DNA from 4 places in the Streptomyces sp. NPDC056486 genome. Region 1 is predicted to be linked to each of the others. Evidence: riboswitches for the same ligand, from Rfam matches in the RefSeq annotation. Region 1 holds a riboswitch; each other region holds the start of a gene.

Region 1 (7,145 bases):
CCACGGGGCCGTCCGACCCCTCCACCAGCCGCTCAGACGCTACATGACGCGCTCAGGCGATCGACCAGCCGATGCCGTCGAGGATGTCGTGCTCGCTGACGACGACCTCCCGGGCCCCGGTCCGGTCCATGATCGACAGGAGTACGAGCGCGCCCGCCGCGATGACGTCCACCCGCCCCGGATGCATCACCGGGATCGCCGCGCGCTCGTCGTGCGTGGAGCGGGTCAGGCGTCCGACGATCTCGGCGACCTGCTCGTAGGAGACACGGGAGTGGTGGATCGCCTCGGAGTCGTACGCGTCGAGGCCCAGTGCGATCGCGGCCACCGTGGTCACCGAACCCGCGAGGCCGACCAGGGTGCGGGCATCGCCGATCGGCACCGTCCGCTCGACCAGGTCGAGCGCTGCCCCGATGTCGGCGCGGACCGCGTCGAGTTCGGCGGGCGCGGGCGGGTCGGTGCGGATGTGCCGCTCCGTGAGGCGCACACAGCCGACGTCGACCGAGCGGGCGGCGCGGACCTGGTCCTCGCCGACGACGAACTCCGTGGAGCCGCCGCCGATGTCCACGACGAGGTAGGGCTTGGCGAGGTGGTCGCTGCCCGCCAGCTCCTTCGTCGCACCCGTGAAGGAGAACTCGGCCTCCTGGTCACCGCTGATGACCTCCGGCTCGACTCCGAGGATGTCCAGGACGCCGCGGACGAAGTCGTCGCGGTTCTCGGCGTCGCGGGACGCGGAGGTCGCCACGAAGCGCAGGCGCTCGGCGCCGTGCTCCTTGATGACCTCGGCGTACTCGCGGCAGGCCGCGAAGGTGCGGTCGAGTGCCTCGGGGGCGAGGCGCCCCGTCTTGTCCACTCCCTGCCCCAGGCGGACGATCGTCATCCTGCGGTCCAGGTCGACCAGCTCGCCGGTCGCGGGGTCGGCGTCCGCCACCAGGAGGCGGATCGAGTTCGTGCCGCAGTCGATGGCTGCCACGCGGGTCACTTGGCGGACTCCTGATCGGCGCACGGCGTCACGCACGCTCCCTTGGCCCACCACTGGGGGAGCATCGCGATCGCCTCGTCGCCCAGCGGGTTCACACCGGGGCCCGCGGCCAGCGAGTGGCCGACCAGGACGTGCAGGCACTTCACGCGGTCGGGCATGCCGCCCGCGCTCGGGAAGCCCTCAAGGACCTCGATGGCGTCACGGCGCGCGATGTAGTCCTCGTGCGCCGCGCGGTAGGCCGCGGCGAGCTCGGGGTCCGTCTTCAGGCGCTCCGACATCTCCTTCATGACGCCGTTGGCCTCAAGAGTGCCGATCGCGGAGGCGGCCCGCGGACACGTCAGGTAGTACGTCGTCGGGAACGGCGTCCCGTCCGGAAGGCGCGGCGCCGTCTCGACGACGTCCGGCTGCCCGCACGGGCAGCGGTGGGCGATGGCCCGCAGACCGCGCGGCGGACGGCCGAGCTGCTGCTTGAAGGCCTCGACGTCGGCGTCGGTGGGCTCGGTGCGCGGGGTGGTCGGCGGGGGCGTTTCCATGCCTGTCTTTCGATCGGTTCGCTACGAGAGGTAGACGAGAGGTACGGGTGAGAGAAGTCAGTCCTCGTCCGGGCTGTCGGCCTTGTCGACGCCGTCCCAGACGTTCGAGTACCAGGGCCTGGCGGCCGCCCCCTGGTCGGTGCGCTGCGTCTTCGCCGCCCCGGGACCGATCACCGTGTAGCCGGTCTCGCCCGGCATCACATAGTGCAGCCGCTCCCGGACACGCTGCTCCGCGTACGCGTCGTCCCGCCAGCGGGCCTTCTCGTCCCGCAGCTTCTCGACGTTCTCGCGGTGCTCGGCCTGCTCGCGGCGCTGATCGGCGATCTCCGCGCGCTGCGACACGTACTGCCTTATCGGGTAGGCGAGCGCGACGACCAGCGAGCAGAGGACGAGCGCGAGGAGCGCGGCGCGTCCCGTGAGCCGGGAGCGGCGCGCCTGACGCTTCGTCTGGGAGCGGTAGACACGCTCCGCGGTCTGCTCGCCGAGCAGCCGCAGCCTGGTCGCGGTGGAGAACCGGTCGCGGTCCTTCACGGCCATGTGTGCCCCGCCTCCCCGATACGTACGTACGTCCTCGCACACGGTACGGGACCGAGTACGAGGACGTAGGTAACTACTCAGCGGAGCCGAAGCCCGAGCCGGGGCTCAGGAGCAGTGCTCAGCCCTTGAAGCGGGGGAACGCCGAACGGCCCGCGTACACCGCGGCGTCGTCCAGGATCTCCTCGATGCGCAGGAGCTGGTTGTACTTGGCGACGCGCTCGGAGCGGGCCGGGGCGCCGGTCTTGATCTGGCCGCAGTTGGTGGCGACGGCGAGGTCGGCGATGGTGACGTCCTCGGTCTCGCCGGAGCGGTGCGACATCATGCACTTGAAGCCGCTGCGCTGGGCCATCTCGACGGCGTCCAGAGTCTCCGTCAGCGAACCGATCTGGTTGACCTTGACGAGCAGCGAGTTGGCGGCGCCTTCCTCGATGCCGCGCGCCAGGCGCTCCGGGTTGGTGACGAAGAGGTCGTCGCCGACGATCTGGACCTTGGTGCCCAGCTTGTCGGTGAGGACCTTCCAGCCCGCCCAGTCGTCCTCGAACAGCGGGTCCTCGATGGAGACGAGCGGGTACGAGGCGACGAGCTCCTCGTAGTACTCGGTCATCTCGGCGGCCGAGCGGGACTTGCCCTCGAACTCGTACTTGCCGTCCTTGTAGAACTCGGAAGCGGCGACGTCGAGAGCGAGGCCGATCTGCTCACCGGGGACGTAACCGGCCTGCTTGATGGCCTCGAGGATGAGGTCGAGCGCGGCGCGGTTGGAGTCCAGGTTCGGGGCGAAGCCGCCCTCGTCGCCCAGGCCGGTGGAGAGGCCCTTGTCCTTCAGGACCTTCTTCAGCGTGTGGTAGACCTCGGTGCCCCAGCGCAGGGCCTCGGAGAACGACTCGGCGCCGATCGGCGCGATCATGAACTCCTGGATGTCGACGTTCGAGTCGGCGTGCGACCCGCCGTTCAGGATGTTCATCATCGGAACGGGCAGCAGGTGCGCGTTCGGGCCGCCGAGGTAGCGGAAGAGCGGCAGGTCGGAGGCCTCCGACGCGGCGTGCGCGACGGCGAGCGAGACGCCGAGGATGGCGTTGGCGCCGAGCGAGCCCTTGTTGTCGGTGGCGTCGAGGTCGAACATCGCCTGGTCGATCAGGCGCTGCTCGGTCGCGTCGTACCCGACGAGCTCCGGGCCGATCTGCTCGATGACGGCGAGGACGGCCTTCTCCACGCCCTTGCCCTGGTAACGGTTGGGGTCACCGTCACGGAGTTCGATGGCCTCGAAAGCACCGGTGGACGCACCGGACGGAACGGCGGCACGACCCGTGCTGCCGTCGTCGAGGCCGACCTCGACCTCGACCGTGGGGTTGCCTCGGGAGTCCAGGATTTCCCGGGCTACGACGACGTCGATGGACGGCACGAGCATCTCCTTCTGGGATGTGACGCGGGTACGCGGGGCGTTGGCCTCGCGGACACGAGCCTAACCGGCTCCCGGGCAAGAGCGAGCCGAGCCGCCGCCCTATGGACAAACCGAGAGCAAAAAGTTTCCGAACGGAACAAAACAAACCCCGCCCCGGTGCGTACGGGGGATACGCGCACCGGGGCGGGGTGGACCCGTGGGGACGGGGTGGGGCGGGCGGCGCCTCCGCCGAAGCGCCGCCGCCTCTCTCAGCTTCTCCGCCGAGCTGCAGCAGGCTCCTCTTAGCTGAGGTGCAGCTGCTGACCCGGGAAGATCATGTCGGCGTTGTCGATGATGTCGCCGTTGAGCTTGTACACCTTGTGCCAGCCGCCCTTGACGTCCTTCGCCTCGGCGATCTTGGAGAGGGTGTCACCCTTCTTGACCTTGTACTCGCCGTCGCCCTTCTTGACCGTCTTGCCGGTCGGGGTCTCGACGGTCTTCTTGGACTCGGTCTTCGGAGCCTCGGGCTTCGGCGCGGCCTGCTTCGGAGCGGCCTGCTGCGGCTGCTCGGTCTGGGCGCTGGGCTCGTTCTTGGGCTGCTCCTGGGTCTGCTGCGGGGCGCTCTCCTGCGCACCGCCACCCTCGTTGGAAGCGCCCGAGAGGCCGACACCGCAGCTCGGCCAGGCACCCTTGCCCTGGCCCGCGAGGACCTTCTCGCCGATCTCTATCTGCTGGGCCTTGGAGGCCTGGTCCGCGCTGGACGCGTACTTCGTGCCGCCGTACGCGGCCCAGGTGGACGACGAGAACTGCAGGCCGCCCGTGTAGCCGTTGCCCGTGTTGATCGACCAGTTGCCGCCGGACTCGCACTGCGCGACGGCGTCCCACTCGGAGTTCGTCGCGGCGGAGGCCTGGCCGGCCGCCATCAGCGGAGCGGCGACGGCGACACCGGTGACGCCCGCGAGCGTGGCGACACGGGTGGCCTTGGACGGGCGGCGGTGCTTGCCCTTGCTGGAAAACAGCATGAGTGATCCCCTCACCGACGCCTGCGAGGTGAGCTGTCGGGTTCGGGCCGATGAAGTTGCCCGGCCGCGCTTCCTGAGCGCGGCTTAACCCCTAGCCGTTCCCGTCCGCTCGTCCGCCTCGCTCTCGCGATGCTGAACGGCCGGGCCCGGCGGAAACCTTGGTTCCCCCGCTCCTGCCTACGGCGCTTACGCGACGACTGTTCCCGAACGGCCGTTGGCAGGACTCGGCGTACCGACCGGCGGGGCCCGCTGTGGCGAGCGGTCACGACCGTAGTCATGCCGACGGCCGAATTCCAAAGACGATCAGGGCTTCTGAGACCCATGTCTCACTTGCGCCAATCCGGACATCAGGCGCAAAGCGAGTCGCCAACTTCCCCTACTTTTCGCCCAAATCGAGGCTCTGACCGGGAAGGATGAGATCGGGGTCGGAGCCGACGGCCTTCTCGTTCTCGGCGTACAGCTCGGTCCACCCGCCCTTCACGTCGTGGTCGTCCGCGATGGCCCAGAGGTTGTCTCCGGAGCGGACCGTGTACGTCCCGTCCGAGGCGTCCTGCTGTCGCTCGTCGCCGCGCGAGGCGTGCCGGCCCGAACCCTCGCGGGAGTCGTCGCCGGACGGCTTGCCGTCCGCGCTGTCGCCGCGGTGGCGGCCTTCGCCCTCGCCGGTGGTGGGAGTGGGGGTCGGCGAAGTCTCATCGCTCTGCCCGGACTTGCCCGAGTCATCCGAATCACCCGACTCGTCGTGATTCTTGTCTCGCGACTCGTCGTCGGCGCCGGACTTGCCGGAGTCACCGGAGGGCTTCTTCGAGGACTCGCCCGACGGCTCATCTGAAGGCTCGTCCGAAGACTTGGCACTGTCCGAGGGGTCGGCCGACTCACTCGGCGACGTGCTCGGCTCATCCGATTCATCCGACCCGTCCGACCCGTCCGACGCACCGGAGTCGCCCGACTCCGTCGCTTCGTCGGAAGGCGTCGTCGTGATCGGAGCGCCCGGGTCGACGTCGGCGGCGGCACCGTCCTCGGTGAGGCCTGCGACCGGCGCGCAGCTCGGCCAGGCCTTGACCCCCTGATCGTCGAGAACCTTCTCGGCGACGGAGATCTGCTGCGAGCGGCTGGCCTGATCGGCGCTCGGCGCGAAGTCGAGGCCGCCGTTGTCCTCCCAGACCTGCTGCGACAACTGGAGCCCGCCGTAGTACCCGTTGCCCGCGTCCGCGCTCCAGGACCCGCCGCTCTCGCACTCCGCGAGCTTGTCCCACGTGGCGGCGTCCGCCGCGCTCGCACTGGTGGCGCCGAGCAGCGGGATGGCTATGGCCGATCCTGCGACTCCTGCCGCGACGATCAGGGCCGGGGCCTGGCGGGGGCGTCGGTGACGACCATTGCCGGAGAGCATGCGGTTGCCTTTCGCGTGACTGGAGCGACGACTGCGACACGGGATGCCGAGTCGTCGGTGAACGTAGCGGGAGTCGAACGCTTGTCACAAGTCGATGCAGCGGAGATCACGTGAAAGTCACAGTCTTGACGGCTCGTCAGCTGGACGGCGCTTCAAGTGGCTGATATTTGCTCTGCTGTGCGGGTGTGAACTCCACGGGCAGCGTACGGAGTCCACGCATGATGAGCCCGCCACGCCATCTCAAATCACCAGGTTCCGCCGCGAGTCGCAGGTCAGGAAGGCGCCGCAGAAGCGTCGCGAGGGCGGTCTGCCCTTCGAGCCGGGCGAGCGGCGCACCGAGACAGTAATGAATGCCATGGCCGTAGCCGAGGTGTTGGTTGTCGCGCCGGGAGAGGTCGAGCGCGTCCGGTCGGTCGAAGCGTTCCGGGTCACGGTCGGCGGCGGCGAGGACGACGAGAACGGGGTCACCGACGGCGATGTCCTCCCCTCCGACGGTCAGCCGCTCGGTGGCATACCGCCAGGTGGCGAGTTCGACGGGTCCGTCGAAGCGGAGGAGCTCCTCGAGCCCGGTCTCCAGGAGTCCGGTGTCGCCGCCCTTGAGGGACTCCTGGAGCCGCTCGCGCTGTTCGGGGTGGGTGAGCAGGGCATAAGTGCCATTGCCGATGAGGTTCACGGTCGTCTCAAAACCGGCAAAAAGCAAGATAAATGCCATCGCGGCGGCCTCGTTCTCGGTGAGGTGCTCGCCGTGGTCGGAGGCGCGGATGAGCCCCGAGATGAGGTCGTCGCCGGGTTCGAGACGCTTGCGGTGGATCAGCTCGGCGAGGTAGCCGCGCATCTTCTTCACGGACCGGGCGACCCCGCCCCTGGGACCTCCCCCGTGGCGGATCATCATCCCCGCCCAGTCGCGGAAGTCGTCCTGATCCTCGCGGGGCACCCCGAGCAGATCGCAAATGGCGTAGATGGGGAGCGGGAAGGCGAAGTCGTGAATGAGGTCGGCCTCCCCCTTCTCGACGAACTGGTCGATGAGACGGTCCGTCAACTCCTGCACCCGTGGCGCGAATTCGGCGACACGGCGGGGCGTGAAGGCCTTGGAGACGAGGCGGCGAAGGCGCGTGTGGTCCGGCGGGTCGATGTTGAGCAGATGCGTCATGAGGTTGGCGCTGCGCTCGCCCGGGATCCCGGTCTTGCTCTTCCCGTGCGCGGGCACACCGTGATGGGCCGGATTCTTGCTGAGCCGCGGATCGGCGAGCGCCTGCTTGGCATCGACGTACCGGGTGACGAGCCAGGCCTCCACGCCACTGGGGAGCCG
Region 2 (7,145 bases), on a different contig from region 1:
TGCGGCCCGACGATCTGCAGCCCGACCGGCAGTCCGGCCGGGGTGAAGCCGGCGGGCACCGACAGCGCCGGGCTGCCGGTCGCGGACACCAGATACGCCGAGCGCATCCATTCCAGGTAGTCGGACATCGACACCCCGCCGACCTCGGCCGGGTACTCCAACTCGACGGGAAATGGCACCACTTGGCTGGTCGGCAGGATCAGGGCGTCGTACCGCTCGAAGAACTCCCTTACGCGGTGGAACAGTTCGCCGTGCAGCACGGTGGCCCGCTCCAGGTCGATGCCGGTGAGCGTTCGCCCCTGCCGTACGTTCCGGACCAGGCTGGGCTTCATCCGGTCGGCCGCGGTCTCCACAAGCTCGCCGAGCGCCAGATGGAACTGCCAGGCGCGGAAGGTGCGGAACACCTCGTCGGCGCCGGAGAGATCAGGGCACGCCTCCTCGACCGTGCACCCGAGGTCGGCGAAGACCGTGACAGCGGGCGCGAACACGTCGGTGACCTCGCGGTCGACCGGCACCGCTCCGCCCAGGTCAGGCGACCAGGCGATCCGCAGCCCCGTCAGATCCCGCTCCAGTGATCCGCCGAACGCACTCCCCGGTGTCTCCAGGGCGATCGGCGAGCGAGGGTCGGGCCCGGCGACGACGGACAGCAGCAGGGCGGCGTCGGCGACCGTGCGCGCCATCGGCCCCTGCACGGCCATCGTCGACCACGGGGTGGTGTCCGGCCAGCTCGGCACCCGGCCCGGCGAGGGGCGCAGGCCCACCACGTTGCAGAAGGACGCGGGGTTGCGCAGGGAGCCGCCCATGTCGCTGCCGTCGGCCAGGGGGTGCATTCCGCACGCGAGCGCCGCCGCCGCTCCCCCGCTGCTGCCGCCCGCCGACCGCTGAAGGTCGTACGGGTTGCGGGTGGCGCCGAAGACCGGATTGACGGTGTGCGAACCGGCCGCGAACTCGGGCACGTTGGTCTTGCCGATGGTGATCGCCCCGGCGGCGCGGATGCGCTCGACGATCAGCTCGTCGCGGTCCGGGACGTTGTCGGCCAGGAGCGGCGTCCCGTAGGTGGTCCGGATTCCGCGGGTGTCGTGCGTGTCCTTGTGGGCGATGGGCAGCCCGTGCAGCGGGCCGAGCGGTTCACCGCGCGCTGTCTGTTCGTCGGCGGTGTACGCCTCGTCGAGCGCGCGCTCCGCCGAGAGGGTCACCACGGCGTTCACGGCGCCGTTGACCTGCTCGATCCGGTCCAGGTGCGCCTGGACGACCTCTCGCGCGGACAGCTCGCGGGTGCGGATCCGGGCGGCGAGCTCGCGGGCGGTGAGGTGAACGAGCTCCGCGGCGCCGGGGACTCGGTGGGCTTCTTCAGGGCTCATACGACGCTTTCGGCTCGGGGCGGTGGGCTGCTGGCGTTCGTTGCCGCGTTCTCGGCATGCGCTTTCAGCGAGCGGCTGAAACACGGCCCGTCTGTTGACTCCGGCGGATCACCCGAACATGCTCCTCACCACGACGTTACGTACGTCCTGTACGTTTTTTACAGGAAGCCTTGGGGCAGCCGACCCCCGGTAGAGGAGAGACGTGCCATGAACCGACCGTTCGCCCGCTATGTCCTGCCCGAGTTCACCGAGCGCACCAGCACGGGACAGCGGACCGTCGATCCGTACTCGAAGCTGCTCGAAGAGCGCATCGTCTTCCTCGGGACGCCGATCGACGACACCTCCGCCAACGACGTGATGGCGCAGTTCATGCACCTCGAACACCAGGCGCCCGACCGCGACATCTCGCTCTACATCAACTCCCCCGGCGGCTCGTTCAGCGCGATGACGGCCATCTACGACACGATCCAGTTCGTCACGTGCGACGTGGAGACGACCTGCCTGGGCCAGGCCGCGTCGGCGGCCGCCGTCCTCCTTGCCGCGGGCACCCCCGGCAAGCGATGCGCGCTGCCCGGCGCCCGGGTCCTCATCCATCAGCCCTCGCTCGCCGAGCCGGTCCACGGTCAGGCGACCGACCTGGCGATCCAGGCCGAAGAGCTCCTGCGCACCCGGGCCAAACTGGAGAAGCTGCTCGTCCGGCACACGGGCCGGAGCCCGGAGCGCGTCGCGGCCGACATCGAGCGCGACAAGATCCTCAGCGCCCCCGAAGCAGTCGAGTACGGCCTGGTGGACCGGATCATCGCGAGCCGCAAGTCATCCCCGCGCACCCCGGGCGCGAGGTGAGCCACCGGTGCTGCCGCCCGAGCTTCCTCCCCTGCCCGCACTCACCCGCGCCGAGGGCGAGTTGATCGACCGATACCTCGAAGTGGTCGACCTGGTCGGCCGGATCAACCCGGCGCGCGCCTCGGACACCTACGGCGGGCTGCGCGCGGCCCAGGCCCTGGTGGGCAGCGCAACCGCACTGCGGGACGCCCTGACGCTCATGCACCAGCGGGGCGAGAGCGCCGTGCACGCGCCGACGCTGGCCCGAGCGCTACGTGTGCTCGACGGCGAGCGGCGAGCCGGGCGGGTCACCGTGCCACCCCCGTCGGCATCCTGAGCACCCATCACCACAGCTCTGACGCCCGAACCGTCCGGGACGGGGCTCAAACGAACCAAACGGGCTACCTCGTTCGGCGTAGACGTTCGTAGTCATTTGTGCCGTCTGCAGTTGCGTCAGATGTGTACGCGATGGCCGGAATTCCTCGTTCCGGTGCTGGTCGAACGATCGTCGGGTTCCTCGGTCCGGTCCCGAATCAGACCTTGTCCACCCGAACGGTTCAGCCGTGAGGAGCCTCACAAAACGCCGTTTCGGCTCGGAATTCGCACCCTTGACGGGTCAAGATCCCTTCCGACGACAAGCCCCCGCCACAGCGGCGGGGCGGTCCGGGCGGACGCCGAGTCCTGCCGCCACCCGGATGACCGGTCGACATCGGTGCATCGGCAGGAGTGGAGGACCCAGGCATGACGGGTCGGTCCGGAAGGTCCGGACGCCGACCCTTGGGGTGAAGCCGCACACCGCGGCCGGGCAACTTCGCCAGCCCGAATCCGACAGGTCATCCTTCACAGGCGGCTGACGAAGGGTTGCGCATGACCGCGCTGAATCATGTTCCGTCGCTGCTCGCCAGGGCCGGCTCCGTATCGGTCCTCACGCTCGCCGTCGTAGGCGGCACCCTCGTGGCCCCAGGGCTCACGACGGAGGCAGAGGCCGCGACGCACGGGACCAAAGCGCTCAAGATCGCCGCCTCCAAGAAAGGCTCGCCGTACCGCTGGGGAGCGACGGGGCCACACAGGTTCGACTGCTCCGGCCTGACGCTCTACTCGTTCAAGCGCGCGGGCAAGAAGCTGCCTCGCACCGCCGCACAGCAGTACAACAAGACCCGCCATGTCTCGGCGTCGAAACGCTCCCGCGGCGACCTGGTCTTCTTCCACTCCGGCCGGAACGTCTACCACGTCGGCATCTACGCCGGGAAGGGCCGGATCTGGCACGCCCCGAAGTCGAACACCGTGGTGCGGCTCGAGAAGATCTGGACGAAGAGCGTCTGGTACGGCAGGGTGCGCTGATCACCCGTCACTGAACGTCAGCTGTCGGACGGCGGCGGGGGCCTCACGGCTGCCGCCGCCGCTCGGCCGATCCATTGCCGGCCCTCGCCCGGCCCACGCCAGGCCCTCTGATCGGCGCGCCCGCCAGGCGTGGACGGCGCCCACACGGATACTCGTGCGCCATGGCCGAAAACAACGGTGCCCCCATCGCAGGCGACCCGCCTCCGCGCAACGAGACGAGCTTCGAGCGCGCCGACCGCAATTTCTCCGAGATCCTCCAGGAGCTGCGCGTCACACAGGCCGGGGTGCAGATCCTCTTCGCGTTCCTGTTGACGCTCGCCTTCACCGAACGCTTCCCCTCGCTCGACACGGTGCAGCGCGCCACGTACGTCACCACACTGCTGCTCGCCGTCCTGTCCGCCGCGCTGTTCACCGCACCGGCCGCCGTGCACAGGTCGCTGTTCGGGCAGCACTCCAAGCCGCGGATCGTGCGGGTGTCGTCCCGCCTCGCCGGTTTCGGCATGGTGGTCCTGGTGTTCGCGCTCGCCGGTTCCGTGCTCCTGGTCGTGGACGTGGCGGTGGGCCGCACCGGTGGGATCATCGCGAGCGCGGGCACCCTTGTGGTGTGTGCGGGCCTCTGGGGCCTGCTTCCCGTCCTGGTGCGCGGCGCGGGCAAGGGCGAGTACGACGACGACACCGGCAGCGGCACCGGCGGGTCGGACGGCGTCACGCCGTCAGGGCCTCGGCCAGGAGCACCAGGCCAAGGACGCTGAGCACGACGCCCGTGCCGCCCTCGATCGCACGAGCCGTACGCGGCCTCCGCAGCCATCGGCCGAGCCGGTCCACCAGGAGCGCGACGACCGGGAACCACACCAGGGCCAGGGCCACGATGATGGACGCGAGCAGCAGTGTCCTGGGCATCGCGGGGCTGCCCGCGGGTACGAACTGGGGCAGCACGCTGAGGAAGGTGATGGGTGCCTTGGGGTTGAGGGCGTTGGTGAGGAAGCCCTGCCGCAGACTGCCCCCGGCTGCTGACCGCTCCTCACCCTCCGGCGCGCCGAAGCTCTGCGGCGCACGCGCCGCCGACCGCAGCGCGCGGTACCCGAGGTACAGCACATAAGCCCCGCCCATGATCTGCAGCACCCGGAACAGCGTGGGGACCGCCGCCAGGACGGCCGCGACCCCGGCCACCGCGAGCACCGTGTGCACCACGAGCCCGCCCGCGACACCGATCGCGCAGACGATTCCGGCGCGGCGCGATGCGAGGGCGTTGCGTACCACCACGGCGAAGTCGGCGCCCGGCACGGCGACCATGCCCGCGGCGACTCCGGTGAAGGCGACCAGTTGAGCGTCCATGGCCTCAAGGCTGCCTTCCTTCTGCCTTCAGCAGGTATGTGGAATATCCTGGGTCTGCCTTAAGCAGGCGTTTAGCCCCCCCGGCACCGGGAGACTTCCATGTACGACCCGACGCGGCTCGCCGCACTGGTGGCGGTCTCCGAGGCCGGGTCGATCACCCGCGCCGCCGAACGCCTCGGCTACACCGTGCCCGCCCTCTCCCAGCAGCTGGCCAAGCTCGAACGGGAGGCGGGCACCTCGCTCCTGGTCCGGCATCACCGCGGGGCACGGCTCACCGGCGCGGGTGAGCTGCTTCTGGCGCGGGCACGCCGGGTCCTCGACGAGATGGAGCAGGCCCGGCACGAACTGGCCCAGCTGGCGGGCCTGTCCGGCGGCAGCCTGCGCGTGGGGACCTTCACCACCGCCGGGATCCATCTGATGCCGCCCGCCCTCACCGCGTTCCGCCGCGCTCATCCGGACATCGAACTGACGGTGCGGGACTATGAACCGCCGCTCGGCGTCGCGGCCGTGGCTGCGGGCGAGGTCGACCTGGCCCTCACGCACACCTATGAGCCCGCGGATGCGGTGCCTCTGCCCGCGTCCGTGTCAGCGGAGCCGGTCCTTGTCGAGGAGTTGGTCCTGGTGACCTCGCCAGGACACGCGCTCGCGAGCGCCTCGTCACGACTGCCCCTGAGCGAGCTCGCCGGTCAGCCGCTGATCAGCATGGCGCCGACGCATCCACCCCGACAGGGCGTGGAGTCCGCGCTAGTCCGGGCCGGGGCGACCCCCGCGGTCCTGGTCGAGACTCCGGGGTACGCACTGGTGTGCGCGCTGGTCAGCGCCGGGCTCGGCGTCGCCGTCGTACCGGAGATGGTGGCGCGGACGGCGGTCACCCCGGTGGGGGTCAGGCCGCTTGAGCCGGGGGATCTGCGCCGTACGATCTCGGTCGTCCACCGCTCCGACGGATCGCATCCCGCGGCGGACACCTTCCGGGCGCTGCTCCGTGGGGCCTTCGGACGCTCAGCGGGGTGAGGGCGAAGCCGACGGAGCCGCTGTGGTGTCACCTCTGATCGTCGCGGTCCACGGCAGCGCGATCCAGACCGTCTTGCCGCCCTCGGGAGTGGGCGTGACCGAGAGCCTGCCCCCGCACTCCATGGTCAGCCAGCGGATGATCACCAGGCCGCGGCCGTTGTCCTGCTGGACCGCGGCGGGCAGCCGCTTCGGGTAGCGGGGGTGGCTGTCGGTGACGCCGATGCGCAGTTGCTCCTCCCGGTCCAGCTCGATCTCGACCGTGAAGGTGGGCGACTGGCCCCGGGTGTGCTGGACGGCGTTCGTGGCGAGTTCGGAGACGATGAGCCGGACCGTGTCAGCCACTTCCGTGTCGCCCGGGAGGCCCCACTCGGACAGGACGTTCAAGACGTACTTCCGGGCAGCGGAGACCGAGGCAGGATCGCTCGGCAGGGTGACGGATGCTTCCTGAAGGTCTGCCATGGCGACGCGGTCCCTTTCCCACCGGGGCTCGGCTCCGACTCGTAGCGGAAGGCACGAGGACAGTCCCGGAATGGTGCTTTGCGCCAGCCTGCCACTCCTGGGGTGCTCACAGGTGGCCATCCACCAAGATGTGCATATATCTGTCGCTCGAAGCGGTGAACTCTGCTACGGAAGACCGTATTTGGGCGCGAGGCCGACGCTTCCTCTACTGTCGCCGGTGAAAGGCCTGAGGAGTCCGGGACAGAGGCTCCGTCGGGAAGGAGACGGACATGCGGTACGGTCCCGCGGTGCGCCGCCGGAAACTCGGTGCCGAGCTCCGCGCGCTGCGCTCGCACGCCGGACTCACCAGCGGCCAGGCGGCGGACCGGGTCGGCTGGCATCAGTCGAAGGTCAGCCGGATCGAGACGGGGCGTAGCGGCGCCAAGGCGGCCGACGTACGCCTGCTGCTCGAGGCGTACGAGGTGAAGGACCCGCAACTGCGTCAGTTGCTGGTCGCGCTTGCGGGCTCCGAGGACGACGGCGGGCGCCGCCACTGGTGGCATGCCTACCGCGAGCTGCTGCCGCCCGCCTACCGCGACTTCATCAGCCTGGAGTCGCAGGCCTGCCGGGTCCGCACCCTGGAGACCACCGTCGTGCCGGGCCTGCTGCAGACTCCGGACTACGCGCGTGCGGTGACGCGGGCAGCGCTCGACGGAAGGCCGGACGAGCAGGTGGACGCGCTGGTCGAGGTACGGCTGGCCCGCCAGGACGTGCTGCGCACGGCTCCGCCGCTGCGCCTGAGCGTGGTCCTGGACGAGGCCGTGCTGCACCGGCCGG
Region 3 (7,145 bases), on a different contig from region 1:
CATGTTGCGAATCCCTCACACGATCACGGACGGCGGCCCGGTGCCCCTGCGGGGGAAAGCGCAGCCGGTGCGCGTCCGTCGACCGTTCCGCGTGGGCCGCGGCGAGCGACCTGGCCCGTTCCGCGTCCCCGCGAGCGACCGCGTCGACGATCGCGGCGTGCTCCGCCCAGGACTCCGCGGGGGCGGCCGACGTCTCGACGACGTACATCCAGGCGATCTTGTGCCGGAGCTGGGTGAGCAGAGCCGTGAGGCCCGGGCTGCCGGACGACTGGGCGAGCGTCTCGTGGAACCAGCCGCCCAACGAGCGCAGATCCTCGCTCTGACCGCGCCTCGAACGGTCCTGGCCGAGCCTGACGAGGCCACGCAGGACCTTCAGGTGCGCATCCGTGCGGCGCTGTGCGGCGCGGGCCGCACCAAGGGGCTCCAGGAGCATGCGTATCTCCAGGAGGTCGGCCGCCTCCTGCTCGGTGGGCTCCGCGACGCACGCGCCCGCATGTCTGCGCGTGACGACGAAGCCCTCGGCCTCCAGGGTGCGCAGGGCCTCGCGCACGGGGACGCGGGAGACTCCATAGCGGCGTGCGAGCAGTTCCTCGGTGAGCCGGCCACCCCGTTCGTAGACACCGGAGACGATGTCGTCCCGGATGGCCGTGCATACCGAGTGCGCGGGAATGCGCATGACCTGACCTCCGCCTTAATCCCCGCGAAACGCGGTCGATCGACGCCTTTTCAGTGACCCTATTGCAGGGCGGCTGAATTTCCGATGGCGGGCCGAAATCCATGGATATATTTTGGCCAAAGGCGGCACGGGTGCGGTTCGGGGGCACTCGGGTACCGCGAAAGCCCCGGCTCTCGACGAGCCGGGGCTTTCGGTGGATCAGATGCGCTTCGTGCGACGGTCCGGGGTCAGGGATCAGACGCCGACGTCGTGCGCGCGGAGGTACGCGACCGGGTCGATGTCCGTGCCGTAGTCCTCGCCGGTGCGGGCCTCGAAGTGGAGGTGCGGGCCGCTGGAGTTGCCGGTGGAGCCCGAGAGGCCGATCTGCTGGCCCGGAGTGACCGCCTGGCCGACGGTGACGCCGAGGGACGACATGTGGCCGTACTGGGTGTACGTGCCGTCGTTCATCTTGATGACCACGTTGTTGCCGTAGGCACCGCCCCAGCCGGCCTCGACGACGGTGCCGGAGCCGACCGCGTGGACCGTGGTGCCGGACGCGGCGTGGAAGTCGATGCCGGTGTGGCTGCCGGAGGACCACATGCCGCCGCCGGTCTGGTAGCCCGTGGAGACGGACGAGCCGGTGATCGGGGAGACGTAGCTGTTCAGGCGCTTGCGCTCGGCCTCGCGAGCAGCACGCTCCTTGGCCTCGCGCTCCTTCTTGGCCTTGGCCTTCGCCTCGGCCTCGGCCTTGCGCTTGGCCTCTTCGGCCTTCTTCTTGGCGGCTTCTTCGGCCTTCTTGGCCGCTGCCGCGTCGTCGGCGGCCTGCTGCTGGGCAGCGGCCTGCGCGTCGATGCTCTGGGCGAGCGAGTCGCCGACGGAGACCGCCTGGGTGAGGCCGGTGTGCTCGAGGGCCACGGCGTCGTCGGCGGCGAGGGCCGGAGCGGCCAGGCCTCCTATGACACCGGTGGTGGTGAGGGCTGCGACGCCCGCCACGTTCGCGGTCGTACGCGTGAGGCGGCTCGGGCGACGGTGCTTCCCGGTGGCACGGGTGAACGCCATGAAGCGGCTGATCCTTTCCTTCCTTCTCGCCTACCGGGTTAGCTGACGGGTTCGGAGCAGGAAGGTCTCCTACGAGTCCCTCGCCTCACGGCAAGGTTCCCGATTCACCCCAAGGGGACATGTGGGTCCCCGGCTCCCCTGGCTCGCGCCGTACGGGGACTCGGCGATGACTGTCCGGTGCCGCGGGTGCGGCGTACTGCATGACGAACAGCCGGACCGACGCTAAGCGGGGCGTCTTTCAAACGACAAACGGATCAGAGTTTTTGTAGCGCACGCCACAGGGCAGACACGTAACCTCCATACTAATTCGGACATATGAGGACCCCGGTAGCAAATTCCAGCCACCGGGGTCCCGATATGTCCTGACTGTCACTCAGCCCGTGACCACACTCACTTCACCGATGCCGAGCGCCCTGACGGGCTCCTCGATCTGTGCGGCGTCACCGACGAGCACCGTCACCAGGCGGTCCTGCGGGAAGGCGCTCACCACGGCGGCGGTGGCCTCCACGGTGCCGGTCGCGGCCAACTGGCGGTACAACTGCGCCTGGAAGTCGTCCGGAAGGTGCTGCTCGACCTGATCGGCGAGGGTGGCCGCGACGGACGCCGCCATCTCGTACTTGAGCGGGGCCACGCCCACCAGGTTCTGCACGGCGACGTCGCGCTCGGCGTCCGTGAGGCCGTCGGCGGCGAGGGTGCGCAGCACCTTCCACAGGTCGTCGAGCGCCGGTCCTGTGGACTCGGTGTCCACCGAGCCGCTGATGGCCAGCATCGCGGCACCGGTGCCGTCCGGCGCGGAACGCAGGACCTGGGCGAACGACCGTACGCCGTAGGTGTATCCCTTCTCCTCGCGCAGGACGCGGTCGAGGCGCGAGGTGAGGGTGCCGCCGAGGCAGTACGTGCCGAGCACCTGCGCGGGCCACACGCGGTCGTGCCGGTCCGGTCCCACGCGGCCGATGAGCAGCTGCGTCTGGACGGCGCCGGGGCGGTCCACGATGACGACACGGCCGGTGTCGTCGGCGGTCACCGGGGGCACCGGGCGCGGCTCGGCCGTGCCGCCCGTCCAGGAGCCGATGGTGTCGGCGAGGACGGCGTCCAGGTCGACGCCGGTCAGGTCGCCGACGACGACGGCGGTCGCCGTGGCGGGACGCACGTGCTTCTCGTAGAAGGCACGCACCGCCGCCGAGTCGATGGCCGTGACCGTCTCCTCGGTGCCCTGGCGGGGGCGCGACATGCGCGACGTCGCCGGGAACAGCTGCCGGGAGAGCTCCTTGGCGGCGCGACGACCCGGGTTGGCGGCCTCGTGCGGGATCTCGTCCAGGCGGTTGCGTACGAGGCGTTCGATCTCGCTGTCCGCGAAGGCGGGGGCGCGCAGGGCGTCGGAGAGCAGGCCGAGCGCCTTCGGGAGGCGGGAGACCGGCACTTCGAGGGAGACGCGGACGCCGGGGTGGTCGGCGTGCGCGTCCATGCTGGCGCCGCAGCGGTCGAGTTCCGCGGCGAAGTCCTCGGCGGAGTGTTTGTCGGTGCCTTCGTTGAATGCCCTCGCCATGATCGTGGCGACGCCGTCGAGGCCCGCGGGCTCGGCGTCGAGCGGCGCCTCGAGGTGGATCTCCACGGCGACGACCTGCTGGCCGGGGCGGTGGCAGCGCAGCACGGTGAGGCCGTTGTCCAGGGTGGCTCGCTCGGGCGCGGGGAAGGCCCACGGCCGTGCGGTGCCTGCCTGGGGCTGTGGGTGGAACTGCATCGTCGCGGCCTCGGTCACTTCGCCGCCTCCTCTTCGTCCTCGTCGGTGGCTTCGGCGCCCTCAGGGGCCGCTGTGGGCTCGTACACGAGCACCGCGCGGTTGTCGGGGCGCAGGCGGGCCGCTGCGGCCGCCTTGACCTCTTCGGCGGTGACGTCCAGGACGCGCCCGACGGCGGTCAGGGCGAGCTGCGGGTCTCCGAACAGGACGGCGTACCGGCACAGTTCGTCCGCGCGTCCTGCCACGGTGGAGAGCCGGTCGAGCCACTCGCGCTCCAGCTGTGCCTGGGCGCGCTCCATCTCCTCGTCGGTGGGGCCCTCTTCCGCGAAGCGGGCGAGCTCCTCGTCGACGGCGGCCTCGATGACGGGGACCTCGACGTCGCCGGACGTCTTCACGTCGAGCCAGCCGAGCGAGGGGGCCCCGGCGAGGCGCAGCAGGCCGAACCCGGCCGCCACCGCGGTGCGGTCGCGGCGCACCAGGCGGTTGTAGAGCCGCGACGACTCGCCGCTGCCCAGGACAGTGAGCGCCAGGTCGGCCGCGTCGCACGCGCGCGTGCCGTCCTCCGGGAGGCGGTAGGCGGCCATCAGGGCGCGGGCCGGTACCTCTTCCTCGACGACCTCGCGCAGCTCCTCGCCGATCGTGTCGGGCAGCGAGCCGTCGCGCGGCGGCTGCTTGGCGTCGTTCGAGGGGATGGACCCGAAGTACTGCTCGACCCAGGCGAGGGTCTGCTCCGGGTCGATGTCGCCGACGACCGACAGGACGGCGTTGTTGGGCGCGTAGTACGTACGGAAGAAGTTCCGCGCGTCCTCCAGCGTCGCCGCGTCCAGGTCGGCCATGGAGCCGATCGGGGTGTGGTGGTAGGGGTGGCCCTCGGGGTACGAGAGGGCGGTCAGCTTCTCGAACGCCGTGCCGTAGGGAACGTTGTCGTAGCGCTGGCGGCGCTCGTTCTTGACGACGTCCCGCTGGTTCTCCATGGATTCTTCGTCGAGCGCGGAGAGCAGCGAGCCCATCCGGTCGGCTTCCAGCCACAGGGCCAGCTCGAGCTGGTGTGTGGGCATGGTCTCGAAATAGTTGGTGCGTTCGAAGCTCGTGGTGCCGTTGAGCGACCCGCCCGCACCCTGCACCAGCTCGAAGTGGCCGTTGCCGTGCACCTGCTTCGAGCCCTGGAACATCAGGTGCTCGAAGAGGTGAGCGAGGCCCGTACGCCCCTTGACCTCGTGGCGCGAGCCGACGTCGTACCAGAGGCAGACCGCGGCGACCGGGGTCAGGTGGTCCTCGGAGAGCACCACGCGCAGGCCGTTGGCCAGCCGGTGCTCGGTCGCTGTCAGGCCGCCGGAGCCGGCCTCGGCTGTGGCCGTGTGACCCATGGGCATGTACGTCCCTTCGATCGCGAAAAGCTGGAAATTCTGCCAGTCGTGCCACTGTATGCAAGCGTGCTGACAACCGGTGAAGTTCCCGCTCCGCGCTCGGCGTAGTCGCGGTCGAAGTCCGGGTCGTGGTCGGCGTTGTCAGTGGGACAGAGCACAATGGTCGGCGTCAGATCCCGTTGATGCCCTGGCAGACACCGTGAAGGAGCCGCAGCAGCGATGGCCCGCCGCAGCACGAAGACCCCGCAGCCCGACGAGTCGTTCGAGGAGAAGATCCTCGACATCGACGTCGTCGACGAGATGCAGGGCTCCTTCCTCGAGTACGCGTATTCGGTCATCTACTCGCGCGCCCTGCCGGACGCCCGCGACGGCATGAAGCCGGTGCACCGCAGGATCGTGTATCAGATGAACGAGATGGGCCTGCGCCCCGACCGCGGCTATGTGAAGTGCGCCCGTGTCGTGGGCGAGGTCATGGGTAAGTTGCACCCGCACGGCGACGCGTCGATCTACGACGCCCTGGTGCGCATGGCCCAGCCCTTCTCCATGCGCCTGCCCCTGGTGGACGGGCACGGCAACTTCGGCTCGCTCGGCAACGACGACCCGCCGGCCGCCATGCGGTACACCGAGTGCAAGATGGCCGACGCGACGTCTCTGATGACGGAGTCGATCGAAGAGAACACCGTCGATTTCGAGTCGAACTACGACGGCCAGGAGCAGGAGCCGGTCACCCTCCCTGCGGCCTATCCGAACCTTCTGGTCAACGGCTCGTCGGGCATCGCCGTCGGCATGGCGACGAACATGCCGCCGCACAACCTCGGCGAGGTCATCGCCGCCGCCCGCCACCTGATCAAGCACCCCGGGGCCGACCTGGAGACGCTGATGCGTTTCGTGCCGGGCCCGGACCTGCCCACGGGTGGCCGCATCGTCGGCCTCTCCGGGGTCAGGGACGCGTACGAATCAGGGCGCGGCACCTTCAAGATCCGCGCGACGGTGGCCGTCGAGAACGTGACGGCCCGCCGCAAGGGCCTGGTCGTGACGGAACTGCCCTTCTCCGTAGGACCCGAGAAGGTCATCTCGAAGATCAAGGACCTGGTCGGCTCGAAGAAGCTCCAGGGCATCGCCGACGTCAAGGACCTCACGGACCGCTCGCACGGCCTGCGTCTGGTCATCGAGATCAAGAACGGCTTCGTCCCTGAGGCCGTCCTGGAGCAGCTCTACAAACTGACGCCGATGGAGGAGTCCTTCGGCATCAACAACGTGGCCCTGGTGGACGGCCAGCCCCTCACGCTCGGCCTCAAGGAACTCCTCGAGGTCTATCTCGACCACCGCTTCAACGTCGTGCGCCGCCGCAGCGAGTTCCGCCGCAGCAAGAAGCAGGCGAGGCTGCACCTGGTCGAGGGGCTCCTTGTCGCCCTTTTGGACATCGACGAGGTCATCCGGCTCATCCGCTCCAGCGACAACTCCGCACAGGCCAAGGAGCGCCTGATGGAGCGCTTCTCGCTGAGCGAGATCCAGACGCAGTACATCCTGGACACGCCGCTGCGCCGCCTGACCAAGTTCGACCGTATCGAGCTGGAGTCCGAGCGCGACAAGCTCAAGGCCGAGATCGACGAGCTGACCCGGATCCTGGAGTCGGACGCGGAGCTGCGCAAGCTGGTCTCCGCCGAACTGGCCGCCGTGGCCAAGAAGTTCGGCACTGACCGGCGCACGGTCCTCCTGGAGTCGGCGAGCACCCCGGCGCCCACGGTCTCGCTGCAGGTGGCGGACGACCCGTGCCGCGTGCTCCTCTCATCGACCGGCCTCCTGGCCCGTACGGCCAATGGTGAGCCGTTCGCCGAGAGCGACACCAAGCGCGTCAAGCACGACGTGATCGTCTCCGCCGTCCCCGCGACCGCGCGGGGCGAGGTGGGCGCGGTGACGTCCGAGGGACGGCTGCTGCGCCTCTCCGTGGTCGACCTCCCGCAACTTCCGGAGACGCACGCGGCACCCAACATCTCCGGAGGTGCGCCGGTTTCGGAGCTGCTCTCCCTGGAGGGGGACGAGAGCCTGATCTGCCTGATGACCCTGGACGAGTCCTCACCGGGCCTCGCCCTCGGCACCCAACAGGGCGTGGTCAAGCGCGTGGTCCCGGACTATCCCTCCCACAAGGAGGAGTTGGAGGTCATCACCCTCAAGGACGGTGACCGGATCGTCGGCGCGGCCGAGCTGCGCACGGGTGAGGAGGACCTGGTCTTCATCACGGACGACGCCCAGCTCCTGCGGTACCAAGCCGCGCAGGTACGCCCGCAGGGCCGTGCCGCGGGCGGCATGACGGGGATCAAGCTCG
Region 4 (7,145 bases), on a different contig from region 1:
CCCGGCGCCGTGCTGCACTGCGCGACCGACTGGGAGCCGTACGCCGAGCAGATGCTGGAGGTGCTCACCGCGCACCCCGCGTTCGAGAACACCCAGGCCGACGGCGGCTACGCGCCCCGCCCCTCCTTCCGCCCCCTCACCCGATTCGAGGGCCAGGGTCTGGACAAGGGGCACGTGGTCCACGACCTGCTGTTCCGCCGTACATGACCTGCTGTTCCGCCGTACATGACCTGCTGTTCCGCCGTACATGACCTGCTGTTCCGCCGTACATGACCTGCTGTTCCGCCGTACATCCGGCCAGGACGCCTGACATATCACCTACGGGGCCTGAGATACCGGCCACGAGGCCTGAGACACCGTCGCGGCCCACCCCCGTCCCTCGTTAGGGTCAACGGGTGGCCACCCGTTCTCCGTACCCGCACCCGATGCCCCCCGCAGGGCCCGCCGGGCTGCGACACGCACGCTGGTGGCAGCGGCGGGCGATACGCGCGGCCGCCCTGGTCACGCTGCTCGCCCTGTCGGGCCTGGTCATCCTGGCCCTGGTCAGGGAGCAGACCGGCACCCAGGGCTTCCTGGTCGGGCTCGGCCTCGCGACGCTGCCCGTGCCGCTCCTGGTGGCCGCCTTCCGCTGGCTGCAACGGGTCCAGCCCGGCCCCTGGCGGAATTTACTCTTCGCCTTCGCCTGGGGAGCCTGCGCCGCCGCCCTCATAGCGATCGTCGCCAACAGCTTCGCGACCCGCTGGATAGCCACCGCCACCGCCGACCCCACCAGCGCGGACACCCTCGGCGCGACGGTCATAGCGCCGATCGTCGAGGAGAGCGCGAAAGCCGCGGCCGTGCTGCTCGTCTTCCTCTTCCGCAGACGCGAGTTCACCGGCATCGTCGACGGCGTGGTGATCGCCGGAGTGACCGCCACCGGCTTCGCGTTCACCGAGAACATCCTCTACCTCGGCAGCGCCTTCGGCACCGACCAGCTCAACGGCGGGACCGGGCTCGCGTCAGTGACGGCGGCGACCTTCTTCGTACGCGTCGTGATGTCGCCCTTCGCGCACCCGCTCTTCACCGTGCTCACCGGCATCGGCTTCGGCATCGCCGCGCTCAGCTCCGACCGGCAGAACTGGCGCCGCGTCCTGCTCCCGCTCTGCGGGCTCCTTCTGGCGATGGGCCTGCACGCCCTGTGGAACGGCTCGGCGAGCTTCGGGGACTACGGATTCTTCGCCGTGTACGCGCTCTTCATGCTGCCGTCGTTCGGCCTGCTCACCTGGCTGGTGATCTGGATCAGGCAGCGCGGCCTGCGCATCGTGCGCGCCGAACTGCCCGCGTACGCGCTCGCGGGCTGGCTCACCGCGCCCGAGCCGTACGCGCTCGGCACGATGCGTGCCCGCACCCTCGCCCGCGACTACGCCTCGTACACGCAGGGCAAGGCAGCGGCGCGCACGGTCGGCCAGTACGAGACGTACGCGACCTCTCTCGCGCTCCTGCGGCACCGGGGGCGCAAGGGGCGCGCGGGCGCCGACTTCGTCGTACGGGAGCGGGAGCTGCTGCACGCGCTGTGGGAGCGCCGCGACGCGGCACGGCCCGCTCTCGCCTACGCGGCGCGCGCGACGGCACCGGTGCTCGTACCGATGCCGCCGCCTTACGGGTACCCGCAGCCGTACGGGTACCAGCAGCAGAGCCCCTACGGATATCCGTACGCCCAGCCTGCGATGCCCTACCCCGCGTACAACCCCTACCGCGGCTAGGCGGAAGCCGCCGTGAGCGCCGACACCTCGGCGTCCGTCAGTTCGAGCTCCCCCACCGCGAGCAGCGCGGGCAGCTGCTCGACCGTACGGGCCGACGCGATCGGCGCCGCCACCGTCGGCTGCGCCGCGAGCCACGCGAGGGCCACGGTCGCGATCTCGGCGCCGCGGTTCTTGGCGACCTCGTCGAGCGCGGCGAGCACCCGTCGGCCCCGCTCGGTCTCCAGGTGCTTGCCCGCGCCCTCGGCCCGCGCGCTGTCGACCTGCGTGCCCGGGCGGTACTTTCCGGTCAGGAAGCCGGCGGCGAGCGCGTAGTACGGGACGGCGGCAAGGCCGGAGCGCGAGGCGACCTGCTCGAGCGGGCCCTCGTACGTGTCGCGCGAGACGAGGTTGTAGTGCGGCTGGAGCGCCGAGTAGCGCGCGAGGCCCTCGCGGTCGGAGAAGTCGAGGAACTCCTGGAGCCGCTCGGCGGTCACGTTGGACGCGGCGATGGCGCGCACCTTGCCGGACTTCACCAGGTCGTCGAGCGCGCCGATGATCTCCTCGACGGAGACGGTCGGGTCGTCGTAGTGCGTGTAGAAGAGGTCGATGTAGTCCGTGCGCAGACGGCGCAGCGACTCCTCGGCACCGGACTTGATGGTGCTCGCGGACAGACCCTTGAAATCGGGGTGGGCGCCGACCTTGGTGGCGAGCACGACGTCGGAACGGTTGCCGCGCGCGGCCAGCCAGTCGCCGATGACGTGCTCGGACTCGCCGCCCTTGTTGCCGGGCACCCAGGCCGAGTAGACGTCGGCGGTGTCGATGAAGTTGCCGCCTGCGGCGGTGTAGGCGTCGAGCACGGAGAAGGACTGCGCCTCGTCGGCCGTCCAGCCGAAGACGTTGCCGCCCAGAGCGAGCGGGAAGACATCGAGGTCGGACGAGCCAAGCTTGCGGAGAGAAGTCATACGGTGCTCAACGCCCATACGGACCGCAACATTCCGCACAACTCGGAGAGCGGGCGTGCCGAACCGGCAGCCCTGACGTCGGGGGGTTGTCGCCAGGACCGCCGGAGTTCAACGGCTGCTTCACAGCCTGCTTCAGAGGCTGCTTCAGAGCATCTGAAGCAGCCTCTGGATCAGAGCGACTGGATCAGAGCGACTGGCCCTTGCCACGCAGCCACGCCGCCGGGTCAACGCCGGTGGAGTCGCCGCCCGGGTGGACCTCCAGGTGGAGGTGGGCCCCGGTGACGTTGCCGGTCGCGCCGACGCGGCCGATGACCTCGCCGGTGGTGACCTTCTGGCCGACGCTGACGCTCATCGAGGACTGGTGGCAGAACCACAGCTCGGTGCCGTCGTCGAGTTCCAGGACCGTGCGGTAGCCGTACGCCCCCGCCCAGCCGGCTTCCTTGACGGTGCCGGAGTGGATGGCCTTGATCGGCGTGCCCGTGGGAGCCGCGAAGTCCAGCCCTGTGTGGTAGCCGGAGGACCACATGGAGCCGGGCTGACCGAAGGTGCCGGTGAGCGTGTACGAGGCGACGGGGAGTGTGAAGCTCTTCGCGAGCTTGGCCAGGCGCTCCGCCTCGGCCTTCTTCTTGGCCTCCGCCTCGGCCTTCTTCTTCGCGGCGGCCTTCTCGGCGGCGATCTTCTTCTCGGCCGCGGTCTGCTTGGCGGCGGCCTGTGCGGCTGCCTGCTTGACGGCGGCTTCTTCGGCCGCCTTCTGGACCGCGTCGTCCGCCTGGTCCTGCTGGTTCTCGGCCTGCTCCATGATGCGGGCCCGCAGCGCCTCGCCCGCGTCCGTGTTGCCCTGCTCGGCGTCGGCGGTGCTGATCCCGGCGGCACTCAGCGGCGCGGCGGCCACCGCGACGCCGTTCTCCGCGGCGGCGGAGTCGGAGGAATCGGAGCCGTCGGATATCAAAGACCCCACGCCCGGGAGGGACTTGGCCTCCGGCAGCGAGTCCGTGACGGCCGACATGTCCGGCATCTCGATGGAGACCGGGGGCTTGCCGCCCTGCGCGGTGGCGATGCCGCCCGCGCCGACAGCGGCGATGACGCCTACGCCGAGAACCGTGGAGCTGCGGGCGAGCCCGCCACCGCCCCGCTTGTGGACGCGGTGCCTGCCGCGGACGGGACGGATGGACTCCTCGGTGGGATTCCATTCCTCCCAGGAATTGTCGTCGTACCCACCGAAATCGTCGTCATTCGGTACGTAAGCGCCTTGGGGGGCAGGGCGGTTGGACGCCACGGAGGCGCACTCCTTTCCTTCCTTCTCGCCTACCGGGTTAGCTGACGGGTTCGGAGCAGGAAGGTCTCCTACGAGCATCTGGCACGGATGCACAGATGACCGATTCACCCCAATTGGTGGTTCCCCGGCTCCCTTGCGGGATTAGGCGCGTGCGCGCGGAGCCGACTCGAGTGTCGGTTGGGACGACCGCGCTGCGTTATCGAACGTTAATAGACGGCGGGGTCGTATTCCAAGCTGTTCCAGTTGATCGTTAACAGATCTGGCCGGTACTTAACGGGACACCGATGGCCGGAACGGGGCGAGTTGACCCCACTTCTTCACACACTGGAGCTTCACATTTCCTTGACAGTACGTCAGTTGTTATGCGGAGTGGTGTCCTTCAGTCACGGCCCGTGACATCGATCTCTGTCGCATCGGTCCCCGCCGCATCGCTCCCTGCCGCCAACGGCCGCCGCACCGCGAGCAGCGCCATGTCGTCGGTCGTCCCGCCCCCGGTGTGCCGCCGCACTTCCTCGGTGAGCGTGGCGAGGAGCACGTCCGGGCCATTGGGTCCAGGGAAGATCCGGCCACCGAGCCGGGCGGCCGGATCGTAGAACTCGCCCCGGCTGTCACGCGCCTCGGAGAGCCCGTCGGTGTGGAGCAGGAGCATCGCCCCCGGCGGGAACTCCGTCTCGTCCGCGCGGTCCGGCCAGGCGCCCAGTTCACCCATCCCGAGCGGCAGCGCGGGCTCGGTCGCGGACAGCACGCACAGCCGCCCGTCGCCGCGCAGGAGCAACGGCCCCGGGTGCCCACGGTTGATGAGGCGTACGAGACCGTCGCTGTGCGGGATCTCCGCGAGGATGGCGGTGGTAAATCCTTCGAAGTCGTCGAGCCCGTCGCGCCGCGTGCCCTCACGCGCGAGGGCACGCTCAAGGCGCTGGGCGACCGCCTCCAGCGTGGTCTCCTGCTCGGCGGCCTCCCGGAACGCCCCGATGACGACGGCGACGGCCGCCACCGCGCCCATGCCCTTGCCCCGTACGTCGCCGACGATGACGCGTACGCCGTGCGGGGTGTCCTGGACGGCGTACAGATCACCCCCGATGAACGCGTCGGCCTCCGCGGCCTCGTACCGCGCCGCGACATCGAGCCCGCCGATCCGGGGATCCGGCTGCGGAAGTACGGCGCGCTGGGCGGCCTCGGCGATGGAGCGGGCGGAGGCGAGCTGTTCGTCGCCGCGGCGTACGACACGGTTGATGAGGACGGCGAGCACGGCGACGGTCACCACGGTGAACACCTCGGTGACGGCATCGACGTCGGTGCCGGTGTTGGTCTTGAAGTGCAGGCCGAGCACGGCGAGGGAGGCACCGGCGCCGATGAGGGTGGTGCTGAGCAGCGAGTAGAAGGGTGCGGCGACGAGCGGGGCGGCGGTGAAGAGGGGCGCGGCGGTGAATTGGGGCGGGGTCGAGATGTCGTAGACGATCCCGACGACGATGAGCAGCAGCGGAAGGGCCCGCACGAACGTCCGCTCATGTCTGACGACGGGGCTCTTGCCGGAAGCCCCGCGCGGCCGCCTGCCGGGAGGTCGGCTCACGGACCTGCCCGCGGGCTTACCCGAACCCGCACTCGCGCCCTCGCCCTCGCTCTCGCCCGGCCCCATGCCCGTCACCCCCTCCCCTCGGCCGCCTCGCCCGCCGCTTCCTCCTCGCTGCCCCACCGGTCTTCTCCTGCCGAATCCCGCGACCAGGACAGATCCATGGCCACGCTCGTCCAGGGTTCCCGGAGCGGGGGCGCGGGGCGACCGGTGTGGGCCGACCGGGTTAGGCCGGGTCAGGGCTTGTCGGCGAACCGCACCCCGGCCGGCTGTGGGGCCAGGCGGCCCGCCCTGGAGAGGCCGCGCAGGGCGAGCGCGCAGCTGGCGCCCAGGGCCGCGAGGCCGAGCCAGAGCACCGCGGGGGCGGACCGGGTGGCGCCCAGGAGCGCGCCGGTCGCGAGGTTCCCCGCGGTGATGCCGATGCCGCACACCGTGTTGTAGAGGCCGTAGTGCGTGGCCACCCAACGGTCACCGGACAGCGCGACGACCGACGATGTGCACGGGATGCCCCCAGCGCACCCGTGCCCGTTCGACCATGTGGAGGGCGGCGCGGTCCTTGATCCCACCGAAGTTGAAGCCCTCCAGCTTGGCCCAGTAGCCGCGCCCGCCGTCCGGGGACGGCTCGTCGATCCAGAGCACGGGTGTGTTCCCCACGGCGGCCGCCGCGGGCTGAAGCTTGCTGATCATGTACGTGATGTCCTTCGGGTACTCAGGCACTCGGTACGGGGAAACTGCCGCAGGCACCTCGGACACCTCGGACACCTCAGGCACCTCAGGCCCCTCTGGCACCTCTGGCACCTCAGGCGCCGCGGAACGCGCGCACTGCGCACCCGTCAGTTCCGGTCCACCCCGATGGCGACGAGAAGCCGCTGCCCCGCGAGCGGTGGCCCGGCCCGCGTCCGCGCGCACCCCGCGCGCCCGCTCCCCCCACCGCTTCCCCACCCGCTCCACCGCACGAACGGCCACGCCGCCGCCCGTCCACCGCCTCCGCGCTCGCCCCGCTTCCGCTCCGCCGACGCCCCCACGGCCTGCCGCCCGGCACCGGCGTGCTCCGCGTGCCCAGCCCCCGGACAGACGTGGTGCGCCGGAGCGACCACGCTGGTTCCCGCAGGGGCGAGACCGTGGTGGCCGTGGCACGCGCCGACGAACAGCGCACAGGCGGCGAGCAGCACCACCGACAGCACGGTTCGCAGACGACTCATAGTGACCATGAAACTACGCACCGCACGCACACTTACGCAAAAAACACCGAAGGCCCGGATCCAGTAATGGATCCGGGCCTTCGGTCTTTAGTAGCGGGGACAGGATTTGAACCTGCGACCTCTGGGTTATGAGCCCAGCGAGCTACCGAGCTGCTCCACCCCGCGCCGTTGAATGCAACTCTACGCCATCAGGGGGAGTGAAAGCGAACCGGCCGAGAACCACCGGCGAACACGGCGAACGGAGCCCGCCGCTCACGCGTTCTCGGCGTGCGTCAGCGTCTCCCAGGCCACGAACAGACCGTCCGTTCCCTCGGGCCGCTGCTTCCGCGTGAGCCTCTCCGTCTCCGGCAGGTCCAGCTTCATCCGATCCCGCAGGTGATGGAGACCGACCTCGGTGTCGGGCCCCATGTCGCG

Evidence for each region. Region 1 has a riboswitch for cyclic di-AMP ahead of ACFQ7F_RS25060 (transglycosylase family protein). Riboswitches for the same ligand answer to the same signal wherever they lie in the genome.
Region 2: linked by a shared signal. The riboswitch ahead of ACFQ7F_RS20275 (C40 family peptidase) and the one ahead of ACFQ7F_RS25060 (transglycosylase family protein) in region 1 are both predicted to bind cyclic di-AMP.
Region 3: linked by a shared signal. The riboswitch ahead of ACFQ7F_RS25575 (M23 family metallopeptidase) and the one ahead of ACFQ7F_RS25060 (transglycosylase family protein) in region 1 are both predicted to bind cyclic di-AMP.
Region 4: linked by a shared signal. The riboswitch ahead of ACFQ7F_RS40845 (M23 family metallopeptidase) and the one ahead of ACFQ7F_RS25060 (transglycosylase family protein) in region 1 are both predicted to bind cyclic di-AMP.

What each region holds. Positions count from the first base shown of each region.
Region 1 is NZ_JBHTSF010000068.1:11,977-19,121, reverse strand. It holds gene ACFQ7F_RS25080 (exopolyphosphatase) at 53-979, opposite strand; gene ACFQ7F_RS25075 (DUF501 domain-containing protein) at 976-1,512, opposite strand; gene ACFQ7F_RS25070 (septum formation initiator family protein) at 1,570-2,049, opposite strand; gene eno (phosphopyruvate hydratase) at 2,168-3,454, opposite strand; gene ACFQ7F_RS25060 (transglycosylase family protein) at 3,730-4,449, opposite strand; cyclic di-AMP (ydaO/yuaA leader) riboswitch at 4,453-4,644, opposite strand; gene ACFQ7F_RS25055 (transglycosylase family protein) at 4,826-5,836, opposite strand; gene ACFQ7F_RS25050 (cytochrome P450) at 5,973-7,145, opposite strand, start outside.
Region 2 is NZ_JBHTSF010000047.1:20,997-28,141, forward strand. It holds gene ACFQ7F_RS20260 (amidase) at 1-1,361, opposite strand, end outside; gene ACFQ7F_RS20265 (ATP-dependent Clp protease proteolytic subunit) at 1,569-2,204, shown strand; gene ACFQ7F_RS20270 (hypothetical protein) at 2,212-2,520, shown strand; cyclic di-AMP (ydaO/yuaA leader) riboswitch at 2,875-3,047, shown strand; gene ACFQ7F_RS20275 (C40 family peptidase) at 3,051-3,524, shown strand; gene ACFQ7F_RS20280 (DUF6328 family protein) at 3,686-4,276, shown strand; gene ACFQ7F_RS20285 (LysE family translocator) at 4,230-4,859, opposite strand; gene ACFQ7F_RS20290 (LysR family transcriptional regulator) at 4,959-5,870, shown strand; gene ACFQ7F_RS20295 (ATP-binding protein) at 5,859-6,329, opposite strand; gene ACFQ7F_RS20300 (helix-turn-helix domain-containing protein) at 6,599-7,145, shown strand, end outside.
Region 3 is NZ_JBHTSF010000070.1:38,074-45,218, reverse strand. It holds gene ACFQ7F_RS25580 (GntR family transcriptional regulator) at 1-676, opposite strand, end outside; gene ACFQ7F_RS25575 (M23 family metallopeptidase) at 911-1,714, opposite strand; cyclic di-AMP (ydaO/yuaA leader) riboswitch at 1,727-1,890, opposite strand; gene ACFQ7F_RS25570 (M16 family metallopeptidase) at 2,088-3,473, opposite strand; gene ACFQ7F_RS25565 (M16 family metallopeptidase) at 3,470-4,819, opposite strand; gene ACFQ7F_RS25560 (DNA topoisomerase (ATP-hydrolyzing) subunit A) at 5,039-7,145, shown strand, end outside.
Region 4 is NZ_JBHTSF010000197.1:7,079-14,223, reverse strand. It holds gene trmB (tRNA (guanosine(46)-N7)-methyltransferase TrmB) at 1-207, shown strand, start outside; gene ACFQ7F_RS40855 (PrsW family intramembrane metalloprotease) at 396-1,742, shown strand; gene ACFQ7F_RS40850 (aldo/keto reductase) at 1,739-2,683, opposite strand; gene ACFQ7F_RS40845 (M23 family metallopeptidase) at 2,868-3,959, opposite strand; cyclic di-AMP (ydaO/yuaA leader) riboswitch at 3,971-4,117, opposite strand; gene ACFQ7F_RS40840 (PP2C family protein-serine/threonine phosphatase) at 4,339-5,595, opposite strand; partial or broken gene ACFQ7F_RS40835 (MFS transporter) at 5,766-6,020, opposite strand; partial or broken gene ACFQ7F_RS40830 (pyridoxal-5'-phosphate-dependent protein subunit beta) at 6,043-6,216, opposite strand; gene ACFQ7F_RS40825 (hypothetical protein) at 6,363-6,731, opposite strand; tRNA gene ACFQ7F_RS40820 (tRNA-Met) at 6,823-6,896, opposite strand; gene ACFQ7F_RS40815 (alginate lyase family protein) at 6,984-7,145, opposite strand, start outside.